DNA from 2 places in the Thiocapsa rosea genome. Region 1 is predicted to be linked to the other one. Evidence: predicted binding sites of a transcription regulator. Region 1 holds the regulator's gene; the other holds the start of a gene.
What was found. The regulator FNR, encoded in region 1, switches genes on or off when oxygen is low (the NO sensors DNR and NnrR bind a similar motif). The targets are predictions, from matches to a motif close to TTGATNTANATCAA.
Positions count from the first base shown of each region.

Region 1 (4,875 bases):
GTTGAACTCGTAGCGATGCCGATGGCGCTCGCGGATCTGCGGTTTGCCATAAACGTTTCGTGCAAGACTACCCGGCTCAAGGCGACAATTCTGTCCGCCCAAACGCATCGAGCCGCCGAGATCCACGCCCTCGTCACGGGTCTCGATCCGACCGCGCTCGTCGCGCCACTCGGTGATGAGCGCGATCACGGGATGTGGAGTCTGGCGATCGAACTCCGTGCTGTGGGCGCCCTCCAATCCGGCAACATGCCGCGCGTACTCGATGACCGCGATCTGCATCCCGAGACAGATCCCGAGATAGGGGATGCGGTGCTCGCGCGCGTAGCGGGCCGCCTGAATCTTGCCTTCGATCCCGCGCTCGCCGAACCCGCCCGGCACCAGGATGGCATCGAGTCCGTCGAGGCTGTCGGCCCCCTCCTGCTCGATCACCTCCGAGTCCAGATAGACGATCTCGACCTTGGTCTTGGTGTGCACGCCGGCGTGGGCCAGTGCCTCGGAGAGCGACTTGTATGCCTCGGTCAGGTGCATGTACTTGCCGACCATGCCGACGCGCACGACCTGCTCGGGGTGATCGAAGCCCTCCAGGACGCGGTCCCATTCGCGCAGATCGGCCTCGGGGGCCTCGATCCGGAACTGGCGCACCACCAGCTCGTCGAGCTTCTGGTCGTGCAGCAGGCGCGGGATGCGGTAGATGTTGTCCGCGTCCACGGCCGAGATGACGGCGTCCTCGGTGACGTTCGTGAAGAGCGCGATCTTGCGCCGCTCCTCGTCCGGCAGGTGCTTCTCGGCCCGACACAAGAGGATATCCGGCTGGATCCCGATGGAACGCAGCTCCTTGACCGAGTGCTGCGTGGGCTTGGTCTTGATCTCGCCGGCGGTGCGGATATAGGGCACCAAGGTGAGGTGCATGAAGAGCGCGTTCTCGCGCCCCTCCTCCACCCGCATCTGGCGGATCGCCTCCAGAAAAGGCAAGGACTCGATGTCGCCGACCGTTCCGCCGATCTCGACCATGGCCACGTCCGCACCTTCGGCACCTAGACGGATCGCCTGCTTGATCTCGTCGGTGATGTGCGGGATGACCTGAACGGTGCGCCCGAGATAATCGCCGCGGCGCTCCTTGCGGATGACGCTCTCGTAGATCTGGCCGGTCGTGAAGTTGTTGTTGCGACCCATCGGGGTGCGTAGGAAGCGCTCGTAGTGGCCCAGATCGAGGTCGGTCTCGGCCCCGTCGTCGGTCACATAGACCTCGCCGTGCTGGAACGGACTCATGGTGCCCGGATCCACATTGATGTAGGGATCGAGCTTGATCATGGTGATCCGCAGGCCGCGAGCCTCCAACAGCGCCCCGAGAGACGCCGAAGCGATGCCTTTACCGAGCGACGAGACGACACCGCCGGTGATGAAAATAAACTTGGTCATGGGGGTAGAGGAGGCAGTCGAGGGCAGTGGCCCGGATCCGCCGACAAGCTACCAAAAACCCCGCAACTGCTCAATGCGAATGCCGCCGATCGGCCACTCGGAAGGGCTCGACGCGACCAGGTCCGGCGGTTCCGCGGAGGCCGACTCCGTGTACGCGCGCGACCTTCACAAAACCCGAGGAGGTGTTTTATAGTCGGGTTGGTTTCGCAAAGGACGAAACACACCTTCTCGGCTTTGCAGGCGCTCGATAAGATCGGGCGCCGACGCAGCGGCCTTGATCGATGTTTGACCTAAGAAGATGAGCAGAAACACAGGAGCGTCAACAATGCGTCAGTCAGCAAAATTGATGAGTGCAGCCGCCATCGCAGCGGCCGCCGCCTTCGCCGTGAGCCCGGCGCAAGCCTGGTGGGGTGGACCGGGTTGGGGTGGCCCTGGCTACGGTGGTTACGGACCCGGCTACGGCTCCGGCCTCGGCGACATGTTCGGCGATATGCTCGGCGACGGATGGGGTGACTTCAACATGAACATGAGCGGCGGCGGCCGCGGTTACGGCCGCGGTCGTGGCTACGGAAGCGGTTACGGACGCGGTTACGGCTATCCGGGGTACGGCTACGGTTACCCCGGGTACGGTTATGGCTATCCCGGTTACGGCGCACCCTTCTACGGCGTGCCTTATGCCGCTCCATACGCCGCGCCCGCTGCCCCCGCGACCGGCGAAGCGAAGTAAGCCATACGCAGATTCGGTAGGCTCGCGTCAAGGCCGCGCCCGCGAGGGCGCGGCCTTTTTTACGCGTCGAGGTCGACCGGATGACAAGAAGATAATCTTCGCTTGATCCAGATCAAGCGACGGTTCAAAATCTGTCGACCGAAGATCGAGGGGCGATGCCGTGAGCCACCATAAAGTCATCTCGCTGGAGACTATTCGCATCGCCTGCAGGAACTGTTCCCTGTCGTCGCTTTGCTTGCCCATGGGCCTTGCACCGGATGATGTCGAGCGACTCGACGAGATCGTCAAACGCACGCGTCCGCTCCACCGGGGTGATTTCCTGTTTCGCGACGGAGACCGATTTCGCTCGCTCTACGTCGTGAAGACCGGCTCGGTGAAGACCTTCGCACCCAGCCCCGAGGGCGGCGAGCAGGTGCTGGGCTTTCATCTCCCCGGCGAGGTCATCGGACTGGATGCCATCGACAAGGACATCCACGCCTGCTCGGCAAAGGTGCTTGAGACATCCGCCATCTGCGAGCTCCCGTTTACGCGGCTCGAAGAGCTGACCGCAACCATCCCCAGCCTGCAGCATCAGATGTTCCGACTGCTCAGCAAAGAGATCGGACACGACACGGATATGCTCTTGCTGCTCGGCAAGAAGAATGCCGAAGAGCGGCTCGCCGCCTTCCTGCTCAGCTTGTCGAAGCGTCTGCACAAACGCGGGCTGTCCGCGACGGACTTCTATCTGAGCATGTCCCGGCATGAGATCGGCAATTATCTGGGGCTCGCCGTCGAGACCGTCAGCCGACTCTTCACGCGCTTCCAAGACGACGGCCTGATGAATGTCGACCGCAAGCACATCCAATTGCTCGACGTGGGCATGCTGGAGTCGCTGGTGGGCGGCGCCGGGCAGAATCGGCGCCAACAGCAGCAGAGCTAAACTGCGCCCGGTGAGATGTGAGATATCGGTCGTATTGGATCGGCCCCGGAGCGACCAAGCACCCCGGAGTCGGCGCAGTTTAGGCGTCATCCTTCCACGCGAAGCCAAAGACAACCCTCGGCACTCGCGGCCTGGATGGCCATGAGGCGCTCGGCGTGTGCGTCGAGCGCTGCTTGGTCGGCTCGAATCACGCGAAGTCTGGGCCGACTCGGATCCAGTCGGCCGCGCTGCCGAGCGTCCGGCCCTGCATGAGACGGCGTCGCGACCTCCTCCCCGAGACTCAAGGCCACCTGCCCGCCGGTCATGGCGAGATAGACATCCGCCAGGATCTCGGCATCGAGCAGAGCGCCGTGCAGGTCGCGATGGCGATGATCCACGCCGTAGCGCTTGCACAAGGCATCGAGGCTGTTGCGCTGCCCCGGATGGATGCGCCGAGCCATGAGCAGCGTGTCCGTCACCTCGCACAGGTCCGGGATCCGCGGTGCTTCGGCGTTCCAGCCGGCAATCTCGCGATCGAGAAACCCGAGATCGAAGGCCGCGTTGTGGATGATCAGCTCGGCCCCTTCCACGTAGTCCAGAAAGCCCTCGGCAATCTCGGCGAAGCGCGGCTTATCGGCGAGAAAGGCGTTGGTGATCCCGTGCACGTCGGAAGCGCCCGCATCGATCTGCCGATCCGGCTGAAGATAGCGATGGAAGTTGTTTCCGGTCAGGCGCCGGTCGATCAGCTCGACACAGCCGATCTCGATGATGCGATGGCCAGCCTGTGGATCGAGACCCGTGGTCTCGGTATCGAGCACGATCTGTCTCATTATAAACCGCGTCCAGAATGAAACCCGCCGGGTTGCAGGCAAGCGAGTCCCCGCGGACTCCAAATGCCTCGGACCTGACGCGGTTTAAAAAAGGAAAATTTGAACATCTGAATCGCGTCTGCGCCGACGCAATCCGAATCACGCGACGCTGAGTCGACGCGAAAACCGCGCATGTCATGCCGGACGCGATTCAGCCCCGATCCCGCGATTCGCCAGCTTATCCGCACGCTCGTTCTCGGCATGACCGGCGTGGCCCTTGACCCACTTCCAACGCACCTGATGAGCGCCGATGGCGCAATCCAGACGTTCCCAGAGGTCGCGATTCTTGACCGGCTTACGATCGGCCGTCTGCCAGCCGTTGCGTTTCCAACGCGGCATCCATTCCTCGACACCGCGCTTGACGTATTGAGAGTCGGTGACGATCTCTAGACAGGTCGGACGCTTCATGGCCTCCAGCGCCATGATGACCGCCATCAGCTCCATGCGGTTGTTGGTGGTCGCGCGCTCGCCGCCGCAGAGTTCCTTTTCGACCTCCCCCCATCGCAGCAGGACACCCCACCCCCCGGGTCCCGGATTGCCCTTGCAGGCACCGTCGGTATAGGCGCGCACGCAATCAGGCATGACCGGCCCTGCGTGTCGTCGGCTCAGCAGCACCGCCGCGCAACAGCGACCGCCCCCAAGCCGGGCGCAGCGGCGTCAAGGTCGCCACGCGTTTGACGGCCCGGATCAAATAGACACCACCCAGGATCGGCCAGAGGCGCCGACCCAAGGTGTCGAATGCCGCACAGCTCGGCCCCAAGGCGCGCCGGAACGGCGGCCGAAACATGATGTGCTCGCGAAGCTCGATATCGAAACCCAACACGGACAACCAATCCTCGATTTGATAAGCAGTGCGGAAACGCCCGCACCAAGGGACCTGCGTACCGGAGCCGTGCAGCAGCGACCAGAGGCCCCAGGCACTGAGTGCGTTGAAGCCCAGCACGATCACCCGCCCCTCCGGG
Region 1 is NZ_RBXL01000001.1:2,778,200-2,783,074, reverse strand. Features, by position in the region: gene BDD21_RS12360 (CTP synthase) at 1-1,419, opposite strand, end outside; gene BDD21_RS12355 (sulfur globule family protein) at 1,745-2,146, shown strand; gene fnr (fumarate/nitrate reduction transcriptional regulator Fnr) at 2,307-3,065, shown strand; gene dnaQ (DNA polymerase III subunit epsilon) at 3,152-3,874, opposite strand; gene rnhA (ribonuclease HI) at 4,049-4,495, opposite strand; gene BDD21_RS12335 (class I SAM-dependent methyltransferase) at 4,488-4,875, opposite strand, start outside.

Region 2 (4,875 bases), 2.2 Mb from region 1:
TTCCTCGATCTGGTCGCCGAGCAGGGTGTCGACAAGGCACTCTACGCATCGATGGTCCCGCTGCCGTCGCGCTATTTCTCCGAGACCACCTTCTGCTTTATCCGCGAGGACAAGCCGCATCTGGTCGCGGCCGCCCTGGCCCTCGGACGCGAGAAACTGATCCCCGGCATGTTTCGGCAGTTCCTCGAGCAGATGCGGATTACCGAGACGCAGGCACCCGTCTTCCATCACTACCTGAACCGGCATATCCACCTCGACGAAGACTTCCACGGTCCCCTGTCGATGAAACTCCTCGAGCAGCTGTGCGGCGACGACCCGCAACGGCTCGACGAGGCCGAGACCGCCGCTGAAGAGGCAATCTGCGCCCGTATCAGGTTCTGGGACGGCGTGCTGGAGGCGATCCAGAGCGGCCGCGGGGGATGATGAGCGGATGGACAGACGGGTAACGAACGTCTTGTATCGATCGGTGTCGCCACCACACTCTATTGGAGTTCTCAATCCTGACCACACAGCCTCTCGGAGTTGTACCCATGACCGAAGCACTGAGCGTTCCCTTGGACAATGAAGGTTTTCTCCTCAACCGCGACGACTGGAGCGAAGAGGTCGCCGTCGAGCTAGCCAAGGCGGACGACTTCGAGATGACCGATCAGGTCATGAACTTCATCCGCGAGGCACGAGCCATGTACGAGTCCGACGGCGTCGTCCCGCCGATCCGCATCTTCGCCAAGAAGCAAAAGGTCTCGACCAAAGACCTCTACGACATCTTCAGGAAAGGGCCGATGAAGCTGATCTGCAAGTGGGGTGGGTTGCCGAAGCCGACCGGGTGCGTTTAAAGCGCATATTTCAACGACAAGGAGAAGAGCGTTCGACCACTTTTCCTGGTTGCGGCGCTTCCGTTAGACCTTTTCCCGGAAATCACCTAAACCGCGTCCAGAGCAATATGCGTCATTTTCACTTTGCGTTTGGCGTTGGAGATATCCTCGATCTCGGTGCGACGCGGTTTAAAATTTAATATTTTTCAATACCTTAAACCGCCCCGACTCCGACGGTCATCGGAGCCGGCGCGGTCAAGCTCATCCAACAAACGACGCATATCGCACCGGGCGCGGTTTAAGCCGTCATGGCAAGCCGCAGATCCCCTTCGGCATCATTTCCGCTCAAACGCAGATCGAATCGCTCCTGCAGGATCGCAAAGACGTTCGGCGAGACGAAGGCCGGTGCGTTCGGGCCCAGGGTAATCCCCTTGACCCCGAGGCTCAGCAAGGTCAACAGAACAGCAACCGCCTTCTGCTCGAACCAACTGATAACCAGGGTCAGAGGCAGCTCGTTGACGCTGCACTCGAATGCCTCGGCCAAGGCGGATGCGACCGCGATGGCGCCGTAGGCGTCGTTGCACTGCCCCATGTCCATGAGGCGCGGGAAGCCCAGGTGCTCGCCGTACTCGTGATCGCGGATTCGGTACTTGCCGCAACCCAAGGTCAGAATGAACGAATCATCCGGCGTGCCCTGCGCATAGTCGCTGAAATAGTTGCGGCCCGGATCCGCCCCGTCGCATCCGCCGATCACGAAGAAGCGGCTGATCTGCCCCGCCTTCACCGCATCGACGATCGTTTGTGCGTGATCCAAGAGTACCGTGCGATGAAAACCGACGGTCGACTCGCCCGTCAGCAGCTCCTCGCAGGGCTCGCAACGCATGGCCTCGCCGATCACCTCGGAATAATCCCCGTCGAGCACCCGCTGACCATCGGGAACCGCTGTCCCGCGGGTCGTGAAGAGCCGACCCTTGTAGCTCTGAGGCGGGATCAGGACGCAGTTGGTCGTCGCCACCACCGGACCCGGGAAGGCCGCAAACTCGCGCTTCTGGTTTTGCCAAGCACCGCCGTAATGCCCGGCCAGGTTCGGATGGTTCTGAAAGAAGGGATACATGTGCGCGGGCAGCATCTCGCCGTGCGTATAGACCTTGATGTCGGTCCCTTCGAGCTGCACGAGCAGATCCCGCAGGTCAGCCAGATCATGACCGGTCACCAGGATGCCCCGGCCCGCTTGCGTCCCCTCCTTCACCTTGAAGGGTGCTGGCTTGCCGAAGGCCTCGACATGACCTTCGTCGAGCATCTGCATCACGCGCAGATTCATCCGTCCGCATTCCAGACAGTATTCAAGCAGACTCTTCACGTCGAAGTTGACGTTGGTCATGGTCGCAAAGAGCGCCTCCTCGATGAAGGCCGACACCGTCTCGTCGGACTTGCCCAAACGCCGCGCGTGATGCGCATAAGCGGCCATCCCTTTCAGACCGTAGAGCAACATCTCTTGAAGGGACTGGACATCGGCGTCCTTGCCGCACATCCCGGGGGAGGTGACGCAGCCGGTCTTACGGTAGGTCTGTTCGCATTGGTTGCAGTGCATGGGTGCCTCTGAATCGAATCGGGATCAAGGTGCCCTTGTCGCTCCCGCGGATCGGTTCTGTTGATCGTTGGGGTCGATGAGGGGCGCTCAGTCTGGCGAGGGCGCACCGCTGTATCCTTGACTTAGATCAAGGCGAGCGGAGTCCAGAGGCCGCAAGTCCGGCTGTTCCCCGCTCCAAGCCTCAGCCGAGCATCGCTTTTCGAGCGGAAAGACCGTTATGCTTTGCAGCATCGTCGAGCCGAATGAACCCGACGCCATCCAAGCCGGCCATCAGCAACCTGGCCGGAGCCCGATTTACCCTTTGCATGACGAGACAGACGATGAAGCGCAGGGCGATCGCGACCTTAACCTTGATTCTCGGCACCGTGCCGATCGGCACCGGGCTCATCGGAGCCGGGTTGGCCGAAGCAGACGAAGGAACACACTGGGACTACTCCGGCGCCCGGGGTCCGGAACACTGGGGCGAAATCGACCCGCATTTTATCGCCTGCAGGTCCGGCCAAGCTCAAACACCGATCGACATCGCAAGCCGGATCGACGCCGATCTGCCGCGTATCGGCTTCCACTACAGGCCGGGCGGCCATGACGAGGTGCATAACGGTCACACCATTCAGGTCGACTACGACGCCGGCAGCACCATCACGCTGGACGGCCGCGATTACAGCCTCAAGCAGTTCCACTTCCACACGCCCAGCGAGAACCATGTCGACGGCAAGACATTCCCGATGGAGGCACATCTGGTGCATGCCGACACCGAGGGCCATCTCGCGGTCATCGCGGTGATGTTCGAGGAAGGTCCGGAGAACCTCGCCCTGTCCACCCCGTGGGCGGCGATGCCGCGGCTGCAGGGCCGCACCGCGCATCTTGGAACGAAGGCATCGGCCGAAGCGCTGCTGCCCGCCGATCGCGCCTACTACCGTTTCGAAGGCTCGCTGACGACGCCTCCGTGCACCGAGGGCGTGACCTGGCTGGTGATGAAGCATCCGGTGAGCGCCTCGCACGGACAGCTCGTGAAATTCGCACGGGCGATGGGACACCCGAACAATCGACCGATCCAGCCGCTGAACGCGCGGGTGGTGTTCGAGTAAGTCGCCAGTCCTCTGACCAGGCGTCTCGGAGACCGAGACGGACCGCACCCCTTAATCAGCCGGGTATCACGATGAACGACAACGCCGTTGAAGTGCTCAATACCCCCTACTCGGACGTGCACTATTACGAGTGCAAGATCATCCTGCAGGCCCATCATTTCATCACTGCAAAAGCCTTCAAGGACTTTTGGTCGATCGTGCGTCATTCGGCCAAGAAGTGCGGCGTAAAAGTCAAGGAGGCCGATGGCGCATTCGACAATCATGTGCGCGAGGTGCTTTTCTTCGATACGCCGGGGTGCGATCTCTACAACAACCATTTCATCGTCCGGCTGCGGAGCTTCTACAAAAACGGTTGGCCGGACGGTCTACCCGAGCTCACGGTCAAGTTCAGGCACCCGGATTTCGAGACTGCCGCTGCCGTCGACGTCCGGCCGGCCACGCCGGGTGCACATATCCGAATCAAGTTTAAGCAAGAGCTGCTGCCCTTGCGCGAGGGACTCGGCGGCTTTCGGTCGATCTATTCGCATAACTGTGTTCTAGCGACGCCGCGCGAACAGATCGACATGGCCGTCGAGGATCTCACACGCGCCTTCCCCGCGTTGCTTCAAGCAGGGGCAAAATCCGACGAGCGAATCTCTTTGGTCAAGGACCTCGCGGTCGAGGAGGTGCAGGTGAATGTCGGGGAGCTTCAGTTCGGGCACGGCATCAATGCGAAGACGACCATCGCGGTCTGGCGCAATCGCCAACATGAGCGCCCCCTCTGCGGGGAGTTCGCCTTCCAATACAAATTCGATCGTCGTGAGGATCTAAAACGGGAGAGCATCGATCGGGCCATCGAGTTCTATAAAACACTCCAAATGGACGCCTACGAATGGGTGACCCTTGGGACTACAAAAACCGGCATCGTCTACGGACTCGGGAACAATGCCTCGACCAATCGCGAATGAACCGAGCGCGGTCGCCGCGCCACCTTCGATCGGCAAGATCTTCACCGCCTTCGCCCTGATCGGGATCTCCAGCTTCGGCGGGGGGCTGGTCGCCTACCTGCGCGACGTGGTCGTCGATCGCGAGAAATGGCTCTCGGACGACGAGTTTCTCGGTGCGCTCGAGATCGGCCAGACACTGCCCGGTCTGAACTCCACCAATGTCGCGGTCATCGTCGGGCGCAAGCTGCGGGGACCGCGGGGGGCCGCTGCGGCAGCACTCGGACTGATCCTGCCGGGTGTGGCGATCTTGATCGTCCTCGGGCTTCTCTATGTCCGGTTCCACAACAACCCGGATGTCGCGGCGGCCTTGGCCGGCGTCGCGGCCGCGGCCGTCGGACTGCTGCTGCAGGTGACGCTCAAGATCGGCGGGCGCAGTTTTCTCAGGCCCAAAGACCTGA
Region 2 is NZ_RBXL01000001.1:4,967,201-4,972,075, forward strand. Features, by position in the region: gene BDD21_RS22105 (DUF3050 domain-containing protein) at 1-423, shown strand, start outside; gene BDD21_RS22110 (TusE/DsrC/DsvC family sulfur relay protein) at 531-833, shown strand; gene hcp (hydroxylamine reductase) at 1,111-2,403, opposite strand; gene BDD21_RS22120 (carbonic anhydrase) at 2,724-3,491, shown strand; gene BDD21_RS22125 (hypothetical protein) at 3,563-4,438, shown strand; gene BDD21_RS22130 (chromate transporter) at 4,416-4,875, shown strand, end outside.
Region 2: hcp (hydroxylamine reductase) is a predicted target of FNR. The motif match lies at 2,521-2,534, and genes of this name have one in related genera.